Regions from separate parts of the Pseudoalteromonas sp. MB41 genome, predicted to be linked through region 2. Evidence: riboswitches for the same ligand, from Rfam matches in the RefSeq annotation. Region 2 holds a riboswitch; the other holds the start of a gene.
The links. A riboswitch is a leader RNA that binds a small molecule or an ion and turns the genes downstream of it on or off. The one in region 2 is predicted to bind lysine.
Positions count from the first base shown of each region.

Region 1: linked by a shared signal. The riboswitch ahead of lysC (lysine-sensitive aspartokinase 3) and the one ahead of dapA (4-hydroxy-tetrahydrodipicolinate synthase) in region 2 are both predicted to bind lysine.

Region 1 is NZ_JAJJZF010000001.1:111,122-122,984, forward strand. It holds gene LPA49_RS00510 (4'-phosphopantetheinyl transferase superfamily protein) at 1-726, shown strand, start outside; gene lysC (lysine-sensitive aspartokinase 3) at 703-2,082, opposite strand; lysine riboswitch at 2,164-2,336, opposite strand; gene nhaD (sodium:proton antiporter NhaD) at 2,422-3,669, opposite strand; gene LPA49_RS00525 (hypothetical protein) at 3,818-5,092, shown strand; gene LPA49_RS00530 (hypothetical protein) at 5,095-5,640, shown strand; gene LPA49_RS00535 (ATPase) at 5,640-8,426, shown strand; gene LPA49_RS00540 (DUF4136 domain-containing protein) at 8,591-9,142, shown strand; gene LPA49_RS00545 (TonB-dependent siderophore receptor) at 9,324-11,162, shown strand; gene LPA49_RS00550 (hypothetical protein) at 11,214-11,465, opposite strand; gene LPA49_RS00555 (YkgJ family cysteine cluster protein) at 11,573-11,821, opposite strand.
Region 2 is NZ_JAJJZF010000006.1:52,411-64,273, reverse strand. It holds gene LPA49_RS08640 (spermidine synthase) at 1-515, opposite strand, end outside; gene LPA49_RS08635 (bifunctional GNAT family N-acetyltransferase/hotdog fold thioesterase) at 745-1,638, shown strand; gene LPA49_RS08630 (phospholipase A) at 1,703-2,740, opposite strand; gene LPA49_RS08625 (succinylglutamate desuccinylase/aspartoacylase family protein) at 3,026-4,144, opposite strand; gene LPA49_RS08620 (PLP-dependent decarboxylase) at 4,150-5,355, opposite strand; gene LPA49_RS08615 (2,3,4,5-tetrahydropyridine-2,6-dicarboxylate N-succinyltransferase) at 5,355-6,095, opposite strand; gene dapA (4-hydroxy-tetrahydrodipicolinate synthase) at 6,110-6,994, opposite strand; lysine riboswitch at 7,132-7,327, opposite strand; gene LPA49_RS08605 (DNA-3-methyladenine glycosylase I) at 7,509-8,204, shown strand; gene LPA49_RS08600 (YdiU family protein) at 8,213-9,625, shown strand; gene LPA49_RS08595 (OmpA family protein) at 10,096-11,166, shown strand; gene acnB (bifunctional aconitate hydratase 2/2-methylisocitrate dehydratase) at 11,737-11,863, shown strand, end outside.

The DNA.
Region 1 (11,863 bases), on a different contig from region 2:
TTTTCTAACACTTTAAAAATTGATTCAGCAGTAAGTTCAGCTGATAAACAAATCGTACTTGTGGATGCTTCACATATCGATATTAGTGCCCTGCCGGTTAGTAAATTACTCAGCCAGTTTGAGCAAAGCGTACTTGCAAAGCGCAAAGTACAAGCAGCAAAACAAGAGTACATTGCCACACGGTTAACACTTAAGTATTTATTAAAGCTCAGCGTTCCAGCATTTAAAAACACACCTCTTTGCGACATTTCAAGCCAATTTGATGACGCAGACAGCAAGCTTAAACTACACACGCCTGAGGGTGAGCCCATTTGGGCCTGTTTATCGCATTCGCGTGGTTTTATCGGCGCAGCACTCAACCCTGAGCAACATAAATTTGGTTTCGATATTGAACACTACACAAAAACACGCCCCTTTGTAAAACTTGCCAAACACTTTTATCACCAAGAAGAAGTCAACCTAATTAGCGCCTTTAACGATATAAACGAGCAAGCTGGGTGTTTTTTTAGAATTTGGACACTCAAAGAAGCGTTGGCCAAAGCAACTGCACAGCCTATCGCTAAGCTCTTGAGCCCAAATGTGTTTGAGGAAATTGAAAAACATAGCTTGACCGCATCAAGCCGAACCGTAAATGATTTTGATATTAGCGTGGTGGCACAAAAAAGCACTGACTGGCAGTGCTCTTTTATGACATTTGACGACTTACGCCGCGTTTTGGCTTTCTAATAAACGACTATGAATAGCTTGAACAACAAGGTCAGACTCACTCTGCTCAACTAAAAAGCACAGGTTATGTTTACTTGCACCATGGCAGATTAAGCGAATATTAAAATCACTCAATACCTGCATTAAGTTAGTTTCTTGCTGACGTAATTGAATTTCTGAACCAATTAATGCTACCAACGTTAAGTTATTCTCAACCGATACATGACAAAACTCAGAGAGTTTATCTAAACAGGCTTGATCAAGCTCTGGGCGTGATGCGTTAGGTGCGTTATCTAAGGTAATTGCCACACTGATTTCAGAGGTTGTTACTAAATCAACCGAGATATTAAACTCACTTAAAATAGTGAAAACACGCGCTAAGAAACCACTGGCTAAAAGCATTTCTGGGCTTTTAACCGTTAAAAGAATTTGGTTTTTACGCTGTGTGACTGCTCGAATACCAGGCTGCTCTGACTTTTCTTTTTCAATCCATGTGCCCCCTAATTGCGGTTCACGGCTTGAGCCAACAAACACGCTAATATGGCTGCGACTTGCCGGTAAAATAGTCGCGGGGTGCAATACTTTTGCCCCAAAGGTTGCCATTTCAGCGGCTTCGTCAAAGCTTAGTCGAGCAATAGGCGTGGCTTTTACACATAAACGCGGATCTGTACTGAAAATACCCACTACATCAGTCCAAATATGCACACTTTTAGCGTTAATTGCTTCTGCAAGCAATGCCGCGCTGTAGTCAGAACCACCACGGCCTAACGTGGTTGTTTGGTTATGCTCATCACTGCCAATAAAGCCTTGGGTTACCACAACTTGTTCTGCTAATAAGGGCACTAAATGTTTTTGCGCTGCCGCGGCTGTTGCAGCAATGTTTGGGGTAGCTTTTGCAAATTGACTATCTGTTTTTAAGACTTTACGCACATCAAATCGCACAGCATCTAAGCCCTGACCACGCAGTACTTGAGTAAATAAATAAGATGACAGGCGCTCACCAAAGCTCAGCAGTTCATCTTGCTCAGCGGCCGATTTAGCCCCTGCTGCTGCAAGCGTTTGAAATGCTTTTAAGGTTTCATCAAAGCCATGAGCTAAATCAGCATCCAGCGACAGCTCGGCTAAAATATTTTCTTGAATAGCAATAACACCTGTGATGTGTTCATCGCGCTGTGCTGCGCTTAAATCACCTTTACACAGTGCAACTAAATGATTGGTTACGCCCGCACTTGCACTCACTGCAACAACGCGTACTTGATTATCTGCACAGACAATTTCTGCACAACGACTCATGGCGTCAAAGTTAGCTACACTGGTGCCACCAAATTTTGCAACTACATAATCTGATTTCGAGTTGGCGGCTAATTGGGTATTCATGTCGTCTCCTTTTGTGGGTAACAATCCACATTAATTCAAGAAGAACTCGGCAAGGGGTGCTTTGATAAAAAAGAGTAGTCCACTGCCAGAAGCTCTCCACCTAGTTTGGTGACAGTTTTGAGGATTCAGCCCCATAAACCGAAAAATAACCGCGACGACCGATTACTTTCCTCGGCGAGTACTTCCCTCTTTAATGGTCATTGGCAATCGTCACCTCACATTAAATACCTAAGTATCGCACCTCTTCTGAATGTTAAGTTAACACCTGGTTAAAATAACAAAGCCTGCTATAAAAAGCAGGCTTTGAAACTTATCGTTTAGACGTCTAGCTGTCAAGTATTAAATAAAACTTCCCGCTAGGTATGAGCCATAATAACCCGTTGTATAAGCTATTAATAAATACAGCGACATTTTTAAATAACTCATAAACGTTAATGCTTTTACTTTACTCATTGCGATAATACCCGCTGCAGAGCCGATAATAAGCATTGAGCCTCCGACACCTGTCGCATAGGTAAACGATAACCATTGCTGAGGGCTCATGACAATATCGGCTTTCAGTAATGCAGCCGTTAGCGGCACGTTATCAACCGCAGCCGACAACAAGCCCATTAAGTAGTTTGCATACTCAGGCGCCATAAGCTCATATAAGTGCGTAAATTTAGACAGCATACCCACTTCTTTAAGCGCACCTACGAGTAGCAATACCCCCACGAAGAATAAGAGCGTGTCGTATTCAATTTCACGAATATAATCAATAATTTTTTTGTTAACGTCTTTCTTGCGCATTAAAAATTGCGCCACTAAAAACATTAACGACAAACCAAATAAAAAGGTTAATAGTGGTGGCACACTATAAAGCACACTGAGTGTTAGGGTTGCGATAATCGTCGAGAAAAAGATCACCGCAATGGTGATGTCGGTCTTTTCTATGCGGCGGGCAGCTTGTTTTTCGAATACGACATTCCCTGACATCCCCGTAGATAGCATAACAGCCAATAGCGCCACACTTGCAAGTGAAGGCACAATAAGCAATAACAAGTTACCGATGGTGACTTTCTCATCAAGGAAAATCATTAAGGTCGTTACATCACCCGTAATAAGTGATACCCCACCAGAGTTCACACTGAATACAATGAGGGTCGCGTATTTTATTAATTTTTTAGGATCAAGCTTTAGCGACATCACTACTGCAAGCGAAATTAATGTTGCTGTGATATTGTCGGAAATAGAAGAAAACAAAAACGCAAAACCACCAATCAAAAACATCAGCTTTCGTTCGCTGATTTGATTTGGCATAATTTTGTGAACAATATTTTGAATAAACCCTTTCGAGTTTAAATAAGCAACAAAGGTCATAGCAGCCATTAGGAATAACCACAAAGTAGCAATTTCTAAAATATTGTGATCAAGTTGATGTTGTATAGTTTCTGGGCTTTGCCCATGAATTGGAGAGATAAACAAGATAATCCAGCATAAAGTGCCAAAAAAAAGCGTCGTTTTGGCCTTGTTTACATGGATAATATCCTCTATAACGATAAGCAAAAATGCCACCGCTATCAGGGTTAGGATAAGTGGGGTTACCATGGTGTTTGAACAACCTTTATAAAAATGTAAAAATTGTAAGTCGAGTGTTTCGGCGCGGATTCTAGCAGCATCTAAGTCATAAAACTATTCTCAATTACATAAATTACTACTAAACGCTAACACCAAAATTTTGATTTACTGGAGCCGTATGATCCCAGCTAAAAAGTTATTAAATACCCTTACAGAGCATTGGGGGGTGTTAGAACTCTTATTTAAACGTTTTAAGATGGCTGATTTCAGCTTAAAAGACGTGCAAAATGCGATAAAACAAAAACAGCCAAGCTGGTCAAATGAACGCATTTATAAAGAAACAAATCGTTTATTGAATCAAGATATTATTATTCCACTGGCAAAATCTTCGCAATTAGAAATCAACCGCGCAATTGCTGACTTTGCAACCTTTTTATTGCAAGAAGAACATTTGGGTTTAGCACAAGAGATCAACGTATTAGTTGATGACTTAGCACGCTTGGGCAACCGCTTAGCAAAAGCCGGAGAAATTGAAGATTACGACGAGCTGCGTCGCTTTAGCCGAATTATGGATGATCGGGTTCGCAAAATAATGAAACTGTTTAGCCATAACGAAAACGCTATTTTAAATATTGTTGAACAAGCTAAAGCTAATAACGCAGTACAATCGCTACAAAAACGCTATCAAGCTGTTATAGAAGCATTTGACGAATACATAGAGCCAATGCTTGAAATGGTTGATATACGCGGCGATTTCCATGCTTGTTTTAACACCATTGAAACGCAAATAAGCCTTCAGATTGAACAAATTGATCGGCTCGGAAAGTCATACCAAGACAAACGCATGCTTGAGCAACTTCGAACGCGTATTTTAGAAATGCATTTAGTGGGTCGCGAAAGCCTGCGTAAAAGTGCTGATATGCTAATGCCACTGCGTGAAGAGCTGCGCCGTAATAACTTGATCACCCGCCAAGCAGCGAAAGTACTTGGGCTTGTGCGTAAAAATGGCGTTGATAACATGCTGAGCGCCGTGCAACCTAATTTTGTTTCTGATTCACAACGCTTTTCACTTGGTCAACAACGCCATATTATCGCCTATATGGCAGGTTTAGTTGACTTTGAGCACGATGAATACGAGCTACCAGAGCATCAAGATGTGCCGGCGTACCAAAGCCCTAATATCCCCGATTACAACGATGTAAAATCACAGTTTAAAAAGCGCTTCAAAAAGGCCACCAAAAAGTCACAACCGCTGCTTAGTTTCTTAGATGAAAGCTACCCCGACCTTGACGCTGACGAAATGCTGTTTTTATATCAAAAACTCATTAGCGATGGCGACCTTGAAATCAGCCAAAGCCAAGAAAAAGTAAAAATAAAGATTGCCCAGCAGCACTTTTCACTCTACCCGTTTAATTCATCGCCTGCTGATGACAAACAAGCAACAGAGCAATAACTATGACAGATATTAATTTAGATGATTTAACACATCTACAAGCGATTAATAAAAAGCTCACCTCAGGCTATCACATTAGCGAGCAAGACACCTTAATGTGGCAAGAGCTTGATCAACACATTGATGCTTATCGCGCCCTATTCAATGCACTCGGTCATGATTTACAACACGATAGCCGTGGCTATTACTACTTTGGCAGCGATGAAAGCACACCTAATATGGGCAAGATCTCGCGCGCTATTGCACTGACTATTTACATTTTGATTGAACACTATGCCAACACAGGTAAAGACCCGATGCGCGCTTTGTTCGACGAAGTTAATGACTTAGAGCTCATGCAAACCCTTGTGCAAATTAATAAACATTTGTTTGATCAACTTGAAATTTTCTCTGGCTCAGATTTACGTAAAGATGTGTATCTACGTATGGTGCGCTTAGGACTTGCCCGCGAAGTTGAAAACGGCTTTATGCTACAAGCCCCTATTTATCGTTATATCGATGCATTAATGGAAGTAAACGAAGAAACCTACCTAGGAGATGACGAATAATGCAAAGCCAAAGCCTATACGGACTCAGTAAGCTTGCGCTATTAAATACCGCTGGCTATGCAAAATGCGTGATCCCGCTTGATAAAAGTAGCTCGATTTGTGCCCCTAACAATACCGGTAAAAGCTCTGTTATTAATGCCCTGCAGTTTCCGCTAATTAATGATTTACGCCTTACCGAGTGGGATGGTCACGATTTAGATGAAACCCGAAAGTTTTATTTTTCATCCGACCAATCATATATATTACTTGAAGCCGACTTACCAAACGGCCCAGTAGTCATTGGGGTTGCTGGTTTGGGTAAAATTGCAGGATTCGCACATCAGTTTTTTTGCTATCAGGGCAAACTACACCTTGACCATTACACCCAAGGCAAAACTATTGTTAAGTTCACTAAGCTGTTTAATCATTTAAAAGAGCAAGGATTCAATCCTATTGAACTTAAAGCACAAGAGCTCAACGCCCTTTTAACTGGTGGTGCGACGCCGTTTGATGGCGATATCAATTTAAAAATGATCCCGCTGAATAACGTACAAGACTCGGCAATTTACAAAGAAATCTTCCGCCGTATTCTTAACTTGCACAAGCTCGGTGCCAGTGATGTTAAACGCTTTATGCTGCGTGTGTTTGAGCGCCATATGTCAAACTCTCGGGTAGACTTTTATGAAGTATGGCGTCGCTCATTCGACAAAGTAAACCGTGCCAAACGCGAGTTAAAAGCCCTTGAATCAATGCAAGAGCCTATTGCAGCCCTTGAATCTATGCTTGAAAATCAAACCGTATTAAAAGGTAAACTGGCTGCGTACGCACCTAAGATTGACCAAGCTTTAATTGACTTTGAAAGCTATCAACAAGAGCAGCTAACAGAGCTCAATCTTGCCCTTGAAGATATCGAGCACGAAAAACACGAATTTGAACAAAAGCAACAGTTATACATTCAACAGTCTCGCGATATTGAACGCAAACAAACGCAAATTGAGCAATGGTTTTTAGACTACCGAGCATTAAAATCTGAGTTTGAACTGGTTAATAAAGCCACTTTAAAAGTAAGCCTTACCCAGCTTAAGCAGGACTATGAGTCGCTGTCGCATTCATTAAACAGCGCACAAGGGCAAAGCTTACACACGCTTGATTACCGCATCAGCGAAACACAAAAGCAAATTAAAAGCTTAAAGCTGCAGCTGAAAAACTTAGAGTTCAACCTCTTTACTCGTATGCGTGAAGACTTGTCTTTAAAAGAGGTTGAAGAAATTTCGCGTATTCTCAATCCCGATATTCTCTCGTTTGCGACCACCAGCAATGGGGATGTCGAGATTACTGACGAAGATGCCTTTGGGGAATTTTTAGAGCAATTATCAGCCAACGTAAAAGGCGGTATTCTTACCCTACCGGGTGCAACGATTAAGCTCAAAAAGCTTAGCCCAGTGCAAATGCAAACTGGCGAAAACAAAGAGCAATTAACCGCACAATTAGCCGCACTTGAAAACTCATTAAAAGAGTTTAAACAGCAGCGCGAAGTTGCTGCCAATGTCGCCCAAAAGCAAAAAGAGAAAGACGCGCTTTATGATGAGCTAATGGCCTCTGAAGAGGCGTTAAAACGCTTTGAACAATTTGAAATCATGCAGCAATCTGTTGATGCGCAAACCCTGCTTAAAGAGCAGCTAAATGCTGAACGCGAACAAGTGGACGACTACCTGCAAGATATCCAAAAAAACAGTGGGTCAATTAGTGATCGTCGTTCAATTATCAAATCGAAAAAAGATCTACTCGCCCGCCAAGCTGACCGCTTACGTCAAGTTAAGTCGGAGCGAATTGACCATACTCTCGATTTTTACTCAGGCAAAGTAACGCCGTACATGATCGAAATCAGCATTGATTTTGATAACTTAAGTGATCTCATTCATCATTTTAATAAAGATTGCCAAGAGCTGAGAAACTTTGATATCAACGTGCGCAATACCTACATGCATATTTACAATGCAGGAATTACAAAGTTCGATAACGAAAACGATGAGTTCACTAAGTACGAAAAACTAATAAGCGCGTTTAACAATATTGATAACGAACGCGATGCGGTTGAGCGCCAAGGCCGAGTTGCCCTTACCGAAGTAGCCGCCACCATTAAAGGCCTTCGTGAAGACCTAGATCGCCTTCGCCGCGAAATGAATAGCTTTAACAAAGGCATTAGTCAGCATCGTATTTCAAACTTACAAGCCTTTAAGATCAATGTGATCCCGCGAAAAATGTTGGTTGATAGTATCGACACCATTATCAGTACCTCAAACCAGTTTGAGCAAGGTGATACTCTCGATTTATTAAGCCAAGAGCCGTACAGTGAGTCGGCAGTAAACGAAGCAAAAGATCATTTAATTAAGCTCGCTTCAGATAAAGCGGGATTAACACTGACCGATTTATTTGATATTCGCTTTGAGGTAGTAAACCGTGCAGGTGAAACAGAGCACTTTGAAAAAATTGACTCTGCGGGCTCTAACGGCACACGTATAACAATTAAGTTACTATGTGGCATGCTGTTTATTCGCTACCTGTTAAGTGATCAAGAACAAAACTTATACCGTATCCCTATTTATATTGATGAAGCGGCGGATATCGACCCACAAAACCAAAAAGCAATAATAGAAACCGCTTTGAGTTTTGGCTTTGTGCCAATTTTTGCATCTGTTAAGCCACAAGTGAGTTGTGACTACATTGTGCCTATTCGGACAGTAAAAGATGGGGCACAAAACTGGGTCGATGAAAAAGACTGGATTGAGGTCGAACACAGCGCCTAATCACATAAATTAATAAATGATTCAGTCAAGGATGACTATATTTACATTCTATTACATTACTTTTTTTGAAATGTGCCATAGTAACTAAATAATCATTCAGTTGAATTATTTTTGTGTTATGTTATCAATCAAGTAGTGGAAATTTTTGCCAAGGAGCAAACAGTATGAAGAACTTATTAATCGCAACGGCTGTTTTATTTTTAGCGGCTTGTGCTAAAACCCCTGATTGGGATTACGATAAATCAGCTGACTTTAGCAACTATAAAACTTTCTCGTGGGTTCCTAACGCGAGCCTAACAAAGAATGTTGCAAACTACCAAATCAGTCCATTAATGGAAAAGCGTGTCCGCGAAGCGGTAAATGCTGAACTTGAAAAAAGTGGTATGCAACTGGTTGACGTTGCACAAGCTGATGTACTTATTAACTACCATGCATCTGTTGATACTAAAATCGATGTAGATACGTTTAATGTTGGTTATGGCGCACGCTGGAATTATTGGGGCATGGGCTACAACACGCAAACAACAACGCGTGAGTACGAAGTAGGCACATTAATTTTAGATGTTGTCGACCGCGCTTCTAACCAACTTGTTTGGCGTGGAGCTAAAGAAGGTCGTTTACAAAAGAACCAGTCACCAGAAAAACGTACTGAAGTGATCAAAGAAACTGTCGCGAATATTTTAAGTAACTTTCCGCCACAGTCAGTGAAACAATAATTACATGTTTCGATAAAAGACCGCGATTAATTCGCGGTTTTTTTATGCCTAAATCAATGCTGGTTGGAGTGGTATAACTCAGTGATTCAGATACAATAGCCGCAATTTTGCAGTGGTTTGCCATGTTTATACGGTAATTAACCCCACTGCTCTCAACACAGTAATCATAAGAGAGTTTTAGATGGTACGAGCGGTACACTTCACACTTCCTGCATTATTCGTCACTTGCTCACTGTTTGCAGAAGAAGCAAACAACATTGAACAAATCACCGTTGAAGTATCAGCAACAGCCAATAAAGAACCTGTTGGCACCTTTGATGCGCCCGTTTCAAATTTAGAATACGACCCACGTGTCGACTTACAATCACGTAATATGGCTGAGGCACAAGCCGATGTGACGATACGGGGTGGTATTTTTGAAAATACCGGCTTTCGTGTTGGCAGCAGCACCTTATTCGATCCACAGTCAGGGCATTACTTTGCAGAAATTCCTATTGCACCGCAGATGCTAGCAGGCCCAGCGGTTCTAACCGGTGCTGATAACGCTCTATATGGCATGAATAGCTCTGTAGGGACCGTTTCATTTGGCTGGCGACCTATTACAAGCACGGGGAGTGCTTCGTTAGGGATTGGTAGCAATGGCTTTAACTTACAGAGTATTCATGCAGCGCACAGCCAAAAGCTTGAGAGCATGCCTGATTGGCGCTTAGGCTTTGAAGGTGAGTATTCGCATTCAAAAAGTGATGGTTCTATTAAGAATGGTGACCATGATTTTGAACGCGCATCGGCACGCATTCAACTGGCAAGTGACACTTCACAAACTGATTTAATGTTCGGTAAACAAGCAAAGTTTTTTGGTTGGCCCAACTTATACACGCCGTTTAATTTTAATGAAACCGAAGATCTTGAAACCACTTTGGTAATGTTAAATCACAAACACTTGTACGGTGCGAGCAATACATTTGAAGTGACCGGTTATTATCGTAAACATAACGATCACTATGTATTATCACGTGAAAACCCCGCTATTTTTGAAGCTTTTCACGAAACAACGGTAAAATCACTGGGGTTATCGGGCCGCCACGCACTCAACACGGCATATGCAATTAACTACTCAGGGCAATTTATTGCAGATTCTATTGAGTCTACTTCTCTTGAAAACAACTTTACTTCACGCAATTACACGAAGTTAAGCGTATTGCCAGAATACACAACAGCACTTGCTACTGATAAACAGCTTACCGTGCGTGCGGGTGTAGCATTTGATAACACAAATCGTGATCGTTCAGATACCTCCTTCATTGCTGATGCGAGCCTTAAAGTTGTCAATCAAAATGGCAGTGAACACACGTGGTATGCGTCATACGCAGAGGCAACTCAAGTACCAGGTTATACAGCGATTGGTGGCAGCGAAACAGGTGGTTTATTCAGAAGTAACTACAACCTTGAGCGCGAAACGACCGACAACCTCGAGTTAGGCTTGCTAATTGAAGAGCAAACATGGCGCTTAGATTCAGCGATATTTTATCGTAAAGATAAAAACCTCACTGACTGGACCTACCGCTTTGATGCAACCTCAGCGCGTTTTGCCAACCCTGTTGATATTGATACTTTAGGGGTTGAGTTCCTAGCTAATAAGTCGTTTGACACCACCGAGCTTATTGCCAGCTACACCTATTTAGAAAAGTCCGAAGATTATGGCGCAGCGGATATTGATGCGAGTTTTTACGCCCTAAACTATCCAGATCACCGTTTAACACTCGGTGCAGTTTGGCAACCAATGGACGTACTTGAACTGCGTATTGATAATGAATGGCGTAAACAGCACAGCAATCGCCTGAGACGCTCAAGCGATGAAGCCTTCTTTACGCAACTGACGCTAAAATTCACTCCAGCTCAGCTTGAAAATGTGTTTATTACTTTAGCAGCAGACAACATATGGGATGAATCATTCGAAGAAGTCCCCGGCACTCCAGGACGCGGCGAGCAATACACACTAAGCGCTACGTATAGCTGGTAGTTCACAAACCAAAAATGCCAGTCAATAAGACTGGCATTTTCGGTTACATTCTTAAGCTAAAAATGAATGGTATAAGCCATAAAATATCGGAGAGCTAACTAAAAAACCCACAAATAATATTTTAAAAAAACTATCTTTGCTTTCAATCGAACTCATAATCGATACAGAATCCGTATCAGCCTGTTCTATGGGTTTAAATCTTCGGTAAGTTTTTACCACCACTAAACCGATAATGAATGGCATGACAATAGCTAATACAACTAACAACAAAAATAACCACGCTTCATTGGATGTGTGTCTCATATTCTTCCTTAATTACAAAATCAGTGTATCGTAACTAAAATAGAACCAGCTTGCTAAATGTTTTATGATAAATATTGTTTAAAGCTTTTCAGAAACAACAGCCAAATTTATGTCATCTGTTCAAGTTCGGTAATTAGATACAATGCTTGTTCGTTAGTCGTGCCACACACATCTATCGTGGCAGAAAAGTCGCTACACACCTTTGGCCTTGAGGCATCACCAAATAATTTACACAAATTATTCTCATCAAGCTGAATACAGCGCTCTCCGGCCGCTTTGCCGTTTGGCATCCCTGGAATGGGTGAGCTAATACTAGGTGCAATACAACAGGCGCCACAGCCTAATCTACATGCCATTTTATCTGTCATCACGTACCTCTTTAAGAACCTTTATCGCGT
Region 2 (11,863 bases):
TAAAATGCGTGTTTGTATAAAAACAGTGGCGCTTCTACCTCACTAAATAAATCTAAGATAATCCAATTGTATTCATTGCCTTGTTCTAACACCTGTTGGGCATCAAAACAGCGCAGGTTATTGGCATGGTTTCCGCCAAAATAGCGTTTATAGCAATGAATAATATCAGGGTTTTTGTCTACCGAAGTGAGTTGGCTTTGAGGGTAAGTGTGTTGTAGATAATTACGAATTGCACCACCCCCTAAGCCAAGTTCCAGCACTTTTTTAGGTGCTTCGAGTTCTTGCCAACGTTTTGCAAGGTATTGTAAATGTGGGAAAAATAATCGAGCTGGCCGGCGTTTTTCAATAACAGATTGCAAGGTTTCATTAATTAATAACCAACGTAGCTGATTTAGTTGCCTTACTTGAATACAGTCATTACCTTGTTTATGCCAGTAGATAAGCTGCCCGAGTCGGTGGCATTCCTCAATAAAACTGTGTTTCACTGCGCCACTGGGTTCTAAAAAATGTTCCATATTTCGGGCCTTTAGCGGTTGAATTACAAAAATAATACAATTATTTCAGCATAGACCAGCACACTTAAAGTGCCAATTGTGCAGTAGTTTTTACAGCCTTAAATAATAATTTAGGTTGGGTCACCAAAGTATTATTCCAACTTGAGTGAAGATCGCGTATCGTAATTTGCATTCGTCAGGCCACGTTAAAATAACAACAGACAGTGGCTTAACTATCACAGGAGTATTTATGTTTAAAGTGACCACCCCACAAAGTAGCGAAGATTGGCAAGCGTATTATTCATTGCGTTGGCAAGTTTTAAGAGCACCTTGGGGCGAGCCGCGTGGATCTGAGCAAGATGACTTAGAGCAAGACGCAGAGCACCGCTTTATCAAAAATAATGATGGCGAGGTATTGGGGGTAGCGCGTCTGCACTTCAATAATCATCAACAAGCACAAGTGCGTTATATGGCTGTGGCTGAGGGTAATCGTAATCAGCATATTGGTAGTCGTTTGTTGCATGAACTCGAAAAAATAGCATGGACACAAGATGCCGATGAATTAGTCTTGTTTGCGCGTGAACGGGCGCTCGACTTCTATAAACGCCACGGTTATGAAGTTAAAGAAAAAGCACATTTGGCTTACAATGATGTACAGCATTGGAAAATGGTGAAACAAAAGCCGTCTGAGCCAGGCTGGTTCCGTCACCCTAATTGGACACAAGTGCTACAAAATACGTGGCGTGAATCAATTCCAATCAGTGATGCAATGGGTATTAAAGTTGAAAGTTATACTGACTGGCAGTTTACGACCCGTGCTGATTTAGATGCCAATTTAAACTTACATAACACGATGTTTGCCGGTTCCATATACAGTTTAGCGACATTAACAGGGTGGGGAGCAACCTATCTTGCATTAAAAGAAGCCGGTCTTGAGGGAAATATTGTGTTAGCTGATGCGAACATTAAATACCTAAAACCTCTCAATAACGATCCCCGAGGCCGTGTTGAGTTGCAAGGCTGCAAAGGGAAGTTAGCTGATTTAGAATCAAATGGTAAAGCAAGTTACCATGTCCCAGTGAATGTGTACGATGGCGATGTGTTAGTTGCTGAGTTTGAAGGGCACTTTATCGTAAAAAAATAGCATAGTTTTAGCCTTTAACAGCGGGCGCTAAGTTGCTCGCTGTTAAAGGCTCATAATGCGTTGCTTACAGTAAGTCTGTTAAAAGAATACCCACACCAAAACGCTCTATATCGGCATTGTAGTCAATTAGGCTCTCACCATAACCGTTGAAATATTGTGCGTAACCACGTAACCGTCCCCACAGCGGGAAAGACCAATCAAGTTGGATTGCACCGCGATTATCAGAATTTAAGTTATTACGCGACATAAAGCTAAATTCATGTTCGTTGTAGCGATACGCCCCAGAGAATTCAAAGTAGCCCATGTATTTGTAGATATCGGGGTTATCATCGCCGCGAGCTTTTAACTCGTTATCTTTTTTGTCTTCAGGAATGCGGTACCAAGGTTTAAAGCTAAATACAAAGCCGTTTTTTTCCCATAAAAAGTCAGCGTATATGCGATTCCATGAACGTGAGTTTGGCTGGCTGCGGCCATTAGACTGATGCGATGCACCAATGGCTATCGCCATTTCATCACCCCAAAGTACATGCTCAGGATCAAGGTAGTTTATCCAGAATATTTCAGGCTCGTAGTTGGTCTCGCGAAAGGGTGATGAAATATCTTTGTTATAAAACTGCCAAAATGATTGCATGGTAAAAGCAAAAAATACGCCTTGGTCTTTATCAGAAAAGCCCTCAAAAATAGGCACTTTTATTGATAATTGATATTTAACTTCTAGGTTATCAAGTGGCTCGCCATCGGCGTCATCAGCCAACTCTTTTAAACCATCAAACGGGCGAACATTCGGATCAGACACATAAGAAAGTGGTAAAATGTAATTACGTTTATGGGGGGTGATTACATTGCGGTTCTTTTTACTCACTTCTTCACGCGCTTTACGCTTATCCAGAGCGGTCAGCTTTTTGCTTTCGTCTAGATCGGAGCATTTCTTGCGCAGCTGTTCGAGAGTTTGCTGACCATCTCCGCCAATCGCTTCATTTAATATACATTGCTTAACTAATTCGAGCGCATCATCTTGCTCATTCGTATTTTGCTCTTCGGTTTGGGCTAAAACAGGTACAGAAAATAAACTCGCGGCAACTAGCCAAATACGCCATCCCATTGCGATTCCTTTAAATAGATGTAGAAGTGTGATCAGTATAGTGATTTTTACATAACTCGCCGTGAACTTGTACTGAATTGTGGACAAATGTTATCTCTACCGCTTAATCGGCGAGTTTAAACACGGTTTAGGTAAGGTGGAATTGACAGAGGCGAGGACTTGTTAAACGCTATTGTAAATAGAGAGCCCCAAGCTAGGCTTGGGGCTCTAATATAACGGCCTTTGGATAGAATCCTGTTGGCCGTTGACTCTCACGCAATGAGAAGGAATGAGCTCTGGGTTTAATCACAGCTCAAAGACATTGGTAAAGAACTTATAAAGCTCAGTACCTTGGTTTACGCTCGCTGATGCGAAATGCAATATTGCAATCGCGTCTTTATCAAAACTGAGTGTTTGCAGTGGTTGTTCACATAAGTAGCGCTCCATACGTAAAATATGGGCTATCGGCTCACCTGCTTTGATATGACCGCCTAACGGTGCTAAGTACTCGACCATACCGCCCATCGGGGCGTAGTAAGCAATGTAGTCATCGAGCATACAACCGTAACGAGTCATCGCTTTAGGCTGATACGCTGCATCAACAAATACACCTTTATGAGTCAAGTAGCTTAAAATACTGTGTGCATCTTCAAGGGCGGCACTCAAATCAATTTTTTCTTGGCTGCCAAGCTCAACAGTAAAAGCCTCGACCTGTACTGAAAGTTCGCGTCCGTATTTAGTAAGCTCTTCAGATAAAGACCACCACGGGCAAAAGCTTGCTTCATCCATCGCACCCCCAAAGTCATTAGGTATGAGCAATACATGTTCAATATTGAAGTATTGTGCGCTGTTTTTGGCATACTCTGGACAATATAGGTGCTGGCTTGAGATTGGGCCTGTGTGAAGGTCTAATACGATGTCGGCTTGATGTGCCAACTTTTGTAAGTTTAGCGCGATACGTTTACCCGTTGTTAAGCTGTAATCTGGGCCGTTTAGTTGTGCATTGATATCTGCGACTAACGCGTCTTTAAGAGCACTTCTGATCGTGTCTTCATTGCTTGATGCATGCTGCTCTGCAATCTGGGCAGGTAACGCGTTGTTAAAGCGATACATACGGTTCCAGTTGGTCCCTGTGATGGGATCAAAACGACCTAATGTAAATTCCCCCGACTTTTGGTTACAGCCAATCGGGTTTGCATAAGGGACAAGTGTGATATCACCGCGCAGTTTAAGCGTTTTTAATTGTTCAAGTAGCTGGTAAATAACGGCATTACCTTGTACTTCTGCACCATGCATGTTGGCCTGAATGTAAACGCTTGGGCCACTTCCATCGCCTTTTAAGCGATAGACTGGGATGGTCAATGGTAAGCCATTCGCAATTTCGCCGACGACAATGTTTTCTTGGCTAATTAAATCTTTACTCATGGTGATTACCTTAAATAATAGCTGGCATCTTCAGCGCTGCGGATACATTCAATGTTGCCTTGCTCAATGACGTATTCGGCAGCAAGTTCATGGCATAAAAAGTACGGCATACTCTCTGTGAAACCATAAGCACCACATTGACTGAATATGAGCCAGTCATGTTCATCTACGTCATTCGCTAATGTATGTTCACCTAAACAATCAAGCGCGGTACAAAGTGGGCCATAGAGTGTCATTGTTGTCAGTGAAGCCTGTGATTCACGCAATACTGTAACTGGGAAGTCTTGGTTTGTTACCGCAGGACGAAGCAGGTGATTAATCCCGCCTGATAAAATCACTTGCTGTTGGCCATAGTTTTCTTTTCGCTCAACCACAGGTGTTGCGTAATGACCACATTCACCTACGGCATAACGACCTAACTCCATCCAAAGTTCTGCTACACCGGCTTGAGCTTTAATGCTGGCAAGGGTCTCGATAAGTGCTGACCAGTCTAATCGGCTGGCATCTTGAGTATAAGGGATGCCTAAGCCGCCCCCTAAATCGAGTATGTTAAGTTCAATGCGTAATGCACGTGCTAGTTGCTGTAATGGCTGGATCATAGCGCGCCAAAGCGCTGCCAGTTTGTCAGTGCTGAGCATGTTGCCCCACTGAAAAATATGCAAACCATCAACCTTAAGTGCTGGGTAGTCATTGACATTAAGCGCGTGCCACTCTTCACAACCAAGGCCAAAAGGAGTGAGGCTATCGCCACCAAGCGGGTTCTTTTCGCTGTCTGGCCAGCGAAGTTGTACACGCAATAATACTTGCAGTTGGCAGTTAGCTTTTGTGGCTTGCTCGTTTAGCCAACGGACTTGGTTAATGCTCTCGGCGACGAAAATACGCACACCTCGCGCAATAAAATGACTAATTTGTGCAGGGCTCTTTGCTGGCCCTGTGTTGAGCACGCGCTCGCTATTGATGCCTTGAGCAAGTACTTGCTCAAGTTCACCTTTACTCGCCACATCAAAATTAAACCCCGCACTGTCTAAACACTGAATAATGCGAGACAGGGGATTAGCCTTAACGGCATACCACAGTTTCACATCGGTTTGGGCTGTGAGTTGTTTTAAATGTGTCGTTAATTTATCAAGGTCATAGATAAAAAATGGTGTATCAAGGTGCGCTGAAACTTGTTCAACTGCTTGCTTGATGGGCGTGCTCAAAAAGCTCATTAACGTAAAACCTCTTCTAATAACAATGACGCGTCACTTTGTTCGTCACGGTATTTTACGATGAGCGCACATGACATGCTGAGGCCTTGCTCGCGAGCCCATGCATTGGAAGCAGGGCGAGAACCTGGGATCACAATAGCGTACTCAGGGATTGGTTCGCCTTTTTCTAATTGACGCTCGTTCACGCAATCATAGACTGGAATGGTCGCAGACAAGCGGACTCCCGGTGCAAGCACTGCGCCTTTTTTAACGACAACGCCCTCTACAATCACACAACCTGCGCCGATAAATGCATCATCTTCAATAACCACAGGACTGGCACCAATTGGTTCAAGTACGCCACCTAACTGAACCGCTGCGCTCAGGTGAACATTTTTACCCACTTGTGCACATGACCCTACTAAAGCGTGGCTATCGACCATAGTCCCTTCATCAATAAATGCTCCGATGTTTACATACGCGGGTGGCATAATGATCGTGCCTTTAGCAACGTGCGCACCTCGGCGAACACTGCTACCGCCAGGGACCATACGTACACCTGCATCTGCGGCAAAGCCTTGAGGGGCTAAATTGTGCTTATCAACAAATCCACCAGGAAACTCCGTGTTTGTGCCATTTTTAAAGGCCTCTAAAATGCCTTGTTTTACTTCAATATTGGCATGCCAGTTGCCATTCTCGTCTTGTGTTGCGGCACGTACTGTGCCCGATTCTAAGTTATTTAATAATGCTAACCAGCTCATGATAAAACCTGTTTTTAGTTCCAAGATAAAATTGTGTTGTTTGCGTGGGTGATGCTGTCTGTATGCTCAAGCTCTAAATGAGTCAGCGGTGGACGTAATTGCGGGGTGTTTATTCTACCTTGCAGGTGCATCAGTACTTTTACGGGAATTGGGTTTGCGACAGCAAATAAGCTTTGAATTGCGCTAGACCAATCGGTGAATAAATTGGGATGTTGACCGCTTAAACTTCGTTTAACAAACTCATGAGTTTGACTTGGCCATGCATTCGCCGCCACTGACACTAAGCCTTTAGCACCCGCTTGCGCAAAATATGGCATCAGTGCATCGTCACCACTAAAAATGGCGAGCTTAGGTGAGGCCGTTCTAAAGCCTTCAAATTTGCCGATGTCACCACTGGCTTCTTTAAGTGCCCACAGGTTTTTATGATCGGCGAGGTTTTTAATGACGGTAGGTGAAATCTCAACAGCACTGCGTCCAGGTACGTTGTATAGCATACATGGGTGTTTACTCGCATTTAGTAAGCTTTCAAACCAATGAGTTTGGCCAATAACGCCAGGCTTTGCATACAGTGGCGAACCTAACAAGTAGCCATGAATAGGCAGTTGATTGCAGTACTCGACCCACGCAACTTGCTGCTTAAGGTTCATACCACCAACGGCAACCATAAGCGGTACGCTAGGGGTTAGCTGGCATACGTGCTCAACAATGGCTTGTTGTTCTTTGAGTGAAAGAGCAAGCCCTTCACCGGTACTGCCCAGCAATAAAATACCATTGTTGGCAGCTTGTTGTTCAGCCACAAGCTGTTCAAGGGCGATGTAGTCTACCTCGCCAGATTCAGAAAATGGCGTGATTAGCGCTGTCCATAATGGATAGTCGTTTAAATCAAAATTGTTGATCATCTCTCACGAACTTATAAGGTATTCGAAGAGTCAGTGCGGAAACAATTGAATGGAGCCGCATGTCGTCATTCGAACAAGGTATAATTCGAAGAGCGAATGGGCTTAAAATAATAAAGACGCGACGGCCTTATTATACTAAGACCAGAAGCTCTCCACCAAACTTATCAATAGCATTGCTATTGTTGGTGACAGTCGCTGGGATTCAGCCCAGTCGCCCGAAATAAGCACCTCACAAACGGTGTTACTTCTCGGCGTTAATTTCCCCTCACGTATGATCAACAGAGTCTGTGCTCTTCCCATACGCTACCTGAATAACGCACCTCTTCCAGCCCTTTATGCTCGCTTTAACGTTAAAGCCAACATAATGAAATAGGGTATTGGCGCTGATTAAAGCATTTTAGCCTTCTAGGTGTCAAGGCGGTGGATTTGTTTTTATTGACCAATTAAGCAATCGGGTTACGTATAACTTCGTTTTTACGTACACTTAGAACGAAGCAGACGAATTGGAAGAATGATGGAAAAGTTTACCGACATTTATCAACGAGCCGTTAAAAGAAAAGGCAGTGAAGAAATGCTGCATGCACTGTTATCAAACCCGCTCGATGATGCTGATATTGCTAACATAGCGGATGATTTATGGTTGGAGGAGTTCACTCGTAAGGTATTTCAAAGTGGATTCTATTGGTCTGTAATCAATAATAAATGGGCGGGGTTTCGTGAAGTATTTTGGGACTTTAGCGTCGAAAAACTATTGATGATGCCACCTGATATGCTCGAACAAAAAGCGATGGATGAGCGAATTATTCGCAATTTCAAAAAAGTGCAAACAATCCCTGAAAATGCTTACATGATCCATGAAGTCGCTGAAAAAAATGCAAGCTTTAGCCAATTTATTGCACAGTGGCCCAGCGACAACATTATTGGTTTATGGGCTTACTTGAAGAAGCATGGCGCACGCTTGGGCGGGAACACCGGCCCTTATGCGTTGCGCGCGATGGGAAAAGATACCTTTTTGCTCTCGCGAGATGTGGAAAGTTATCTACGTGCTCATCAGCTCATTGATGGGGGATTGCAGACCAAAAAATCACAGCAAGCGGCGCAGAACTTTTTCAATGAACTACAGCAGCAAAGTGGTTATAGCCTGCAAGCACTGAGTCAATTAGTTGCTTATGGAGTGGGTGATAACCGAGTAGGCATTGCAACACCCTAAGGAATAATATGAAACTGCACACCCGATATACAGACATTAGTGATCTGTTAGCAATTGAAGACACCCCAACAGCGGTTTCTGACCCGAACTTATTGTTATTTAATGCTAATTTAGCTCGCGAGTTTGACATTAGCACTGACCCTGAGTTTTTAGCAAAACGTTTAAGTGGCTCAGAGGTAGATAACGCTGTAAAGCCTGTGGCGCTTGGCTATTCGGGTCATCAATTCGGTCATTTTTCGCCGCGTTTGGGGGATGGTCGTGCGCACTTGCTTGGTGCCATTGAAGATAAACATGGCGCATTATGGGATTTGCAATTAAAAGGTGCAGGTGCAACGGTTTTTTCGCGTGGGGGAGATGGTCGTTGTGCACTAGGTCCTGCCATACGTGAATATATCATGAGTGAAGCCTTGGCGGCCTTAGGTATTGCAACTACCCGTTGCCTTGCTGTTGTAACGACTGGAGAAACTGTTTACCGACAACCCCCACGACCCGGTGCCGTTGTAACGCGTGTGGCGAATAGCCATATCCGTGTTGGTTCATTTCAATATTTAGCAACTCAAGGTGATATTGAAGGACTTGAGAAGTTAGTTGAATACGCAATTAGTTGTCATTTTCCTGATATCAAAAGTGAAGGTGAGCAGCGTATTACAGACTTTTTAGCGGCGGTAATCGATAAGCAGATTGAGCTTGTTGTGAGCTGGATGCGAATTGGGTTTATTCATGGTGTAATGAACACAGATAACACATTAATTAGTGGTGAAACCATTGATTATGGCCCGTGTGCAATGATGAATCAGTTTGATTTAGAAACAGTTTTTAGCTCTATTGACCACCAAGGACGTTATGCTTTTGGTAATCAACCAACTATTGCAAATTGGAATTGCGCGCGTCTTGCAGAAAGCTTATTACCGCTTTTTAAAGATGAGGAACGTGCGCTCAGCGAATTATCAGCGGTTATAAATGGCTTCGCTGCTAAGTTTAACACGGCATTTGATACCATGTGGCGACTAAAGTTAGGTTTAGATGGCGAGCAAGCAGGCGATCAAGCATTAGTTTCAGAGTTACTCACTTTGATGAAACAACATAAACTTGATTACACGAACACATTTAATGCGCTGACAGAGTCATTACGCACAGATTTTTCGCTCCCGGGTAGTTTAAAAGAATGGCTTTGTAAATGGCAGTTAAGAACTTCGGGTGAAAGTTACGGGGTGATGCGCGCTGTTAATCCTGCAGTCATTCCACGTAATCATAATATTGAAATGATCTTGACTGAATATGAGCAAACGGGCACGAGTTCATCGATAGGTGAGTTGTTGAAAGTCTTAGAAAACCCGTATAGCTATGAAGAGCGATTAGCAGCTTGGTACCAGCCCCCTCATGATGGGGATAGTCATTACCAGACTTTTTGTGGTACTTAAGGGCGATGTTGAACAATATATTGCAGCTGTAAATGCTCATTTTTTAAAATCTAAGTGTTCGCCGATTGAGCAAGGTAGCTGCCAGTGATATGATTTATATCAATAAAATAGCACTAAAGTTTTGCTTTTTAACGAATATTTACAAATAAAGTTGCTTTCAACTTGTTGATTTAAAAATAACCAATATAATAGTGTAATTGGGAATGGACTTTAATCGGTTTTGAGGTCAGTAAATTAGGCGGAAAAAGCAGCTTTTGTCTGATTTTAACAAAGCGATCTAAAGGCATTGTTATGCAAAGTTATTTAGATAACCTATTATTATGGGTAATTGACTGAAATTACTCGGCAAGATATTTGTTCTGTACCGAGTGTGTTAAGTTTTGATTAACTATTAGTCGACTACTCTGTTTAAACTGATTGAGCTGGGATGACTTAGCTACAATTTTAATTGTGAAAATGGGAAGGAAACAATGAAATTAAAATCACTTACTATTGCTTTAGCATTAGCTGCAACTAGTGCATCAAGCTTCGCAGCCGAAAAACAAGGTTTTTATATCGGTGCATTTGGCGACTACTATGATGCGTCTTGGGAAAATGTTCGCGATTTCGCGCCAGGTGGCCTAGATGTTGATGACTCTACAGGTTGGGGTTTAGAGCTAGGTTATCGCTTCAGCGATTACTGGAGCGCTCGTCTTGAGTATGCTGATATGGATTTTGATTACAGCGTAGCTCTGAACGACGGCACGACTATGAGCGGTTCAGAAAGCGGTAAGCGTTACGGTATCGATGGTTTATATCACTTCGGTGGTGGCCCATTCTACGGTATCTTCGGTTTGAAAAACCTTGATGCAGTTGACGAAGACCTAATGTTCGCTAACCTAGGTGCTGGTTACCAACATTACTTCACTGACAATTTCGCATTTAACGCTGAAACGTCTCTATACCAAGGTCTTGACCGTGGTTATACAGATGTAGGCGCTAAATTAGGCTTAAGCTATATTTTTGGTGCTCAAGAATCTTCAGCTGAGCCAGTTGAGCCAGCTCCAACAGTTGTTCCTGTTGCTGTTGAGCCTGTAGACAGCGATGGTGATAACATCCCTGATGCTGACGACCAATGTGCTAACACACCGATGACTGATGCAGTTGACGGCACGGGTTGTACATTATATGAAGACCGTGAAGTAACGAAGAGCTTACTAATCACGTTCCCTAACAACACATCTAAAGTGTCTCAACAGTACTTAGATGACATCGCTAAAGCTGCTGCTTTCTTAAAAGAGCACCCAGGCACTAAAGTACTACTTGAAGGTCACACTTCATCTGTAGGTAAAGCTGACTACAACAAGTGGTTATCTAAGAAACGTGCTGATGCCGTTGCTAAGAAACTTATTGAAGATGGTATCGATGCAGAGCGTCTAACGACTGTTGGTTTAGGTGAAGAGCGCCTTAAAAACCCAGCTAATACAGCTGAAGCACATGCTGAAAACCGTCGTGTAGAAGCACACGTAAGCGTTATTGAGCGTGTAAAAGTAGAGCGTTAATAATTAACCTTTGCGACTAATTTTAAAAACCCAGTCAAGTGCTGGGTTTTTTTTATGGTTAAAATAGTGTGCTCATAAGGATAAGTCGTTAAGCCAATCTGCAAAAATACCTACCCCAGTTCACAATAACGCTTAACTATTGTGAGGTGCTAAATTTGTCGCTAGCTGCGTTAAAAATGTCTGATTTACGACTGCATTGATTGAGCTGGTAGAGCGATGCAAAAGCAATTGCTAAAAGCAGCTAAAAGACAAAATTTTGTCTTGTTATTATCGAGATTTTCTTGCCTTTAAATAATGCGCTTAATAAAGCGAATAGGGTTAAACGCACTGTTAATGACCGCTAAAGCAGATAGGAATGATTCTTAGTTAATAAATATTCATTTGAATAGCTTTTTTTTCTACCACTATTCATGTTATTTATAGTGAATATAAAGTGCCTAACCGCAGCATGGATTTTCATCTATACTTAAAAGCTTTATAATTAACCGTCAGAATACTATAAGTACTGGGTAATGATTGTATTTAGTTTAATACTACCGAGTACTCTCACGTCACCAAGAGGGCAATATTGTGCTACAAGAATATCGTAAACACGTAGAAGAACGTGCCGCGTTAGGTATCGTACCAGCGCCACTAGATGCTCAGCAAACGGCTGATCTTATTGAACTAATTAAAAACCCACCTGCAGGTGAAGAAG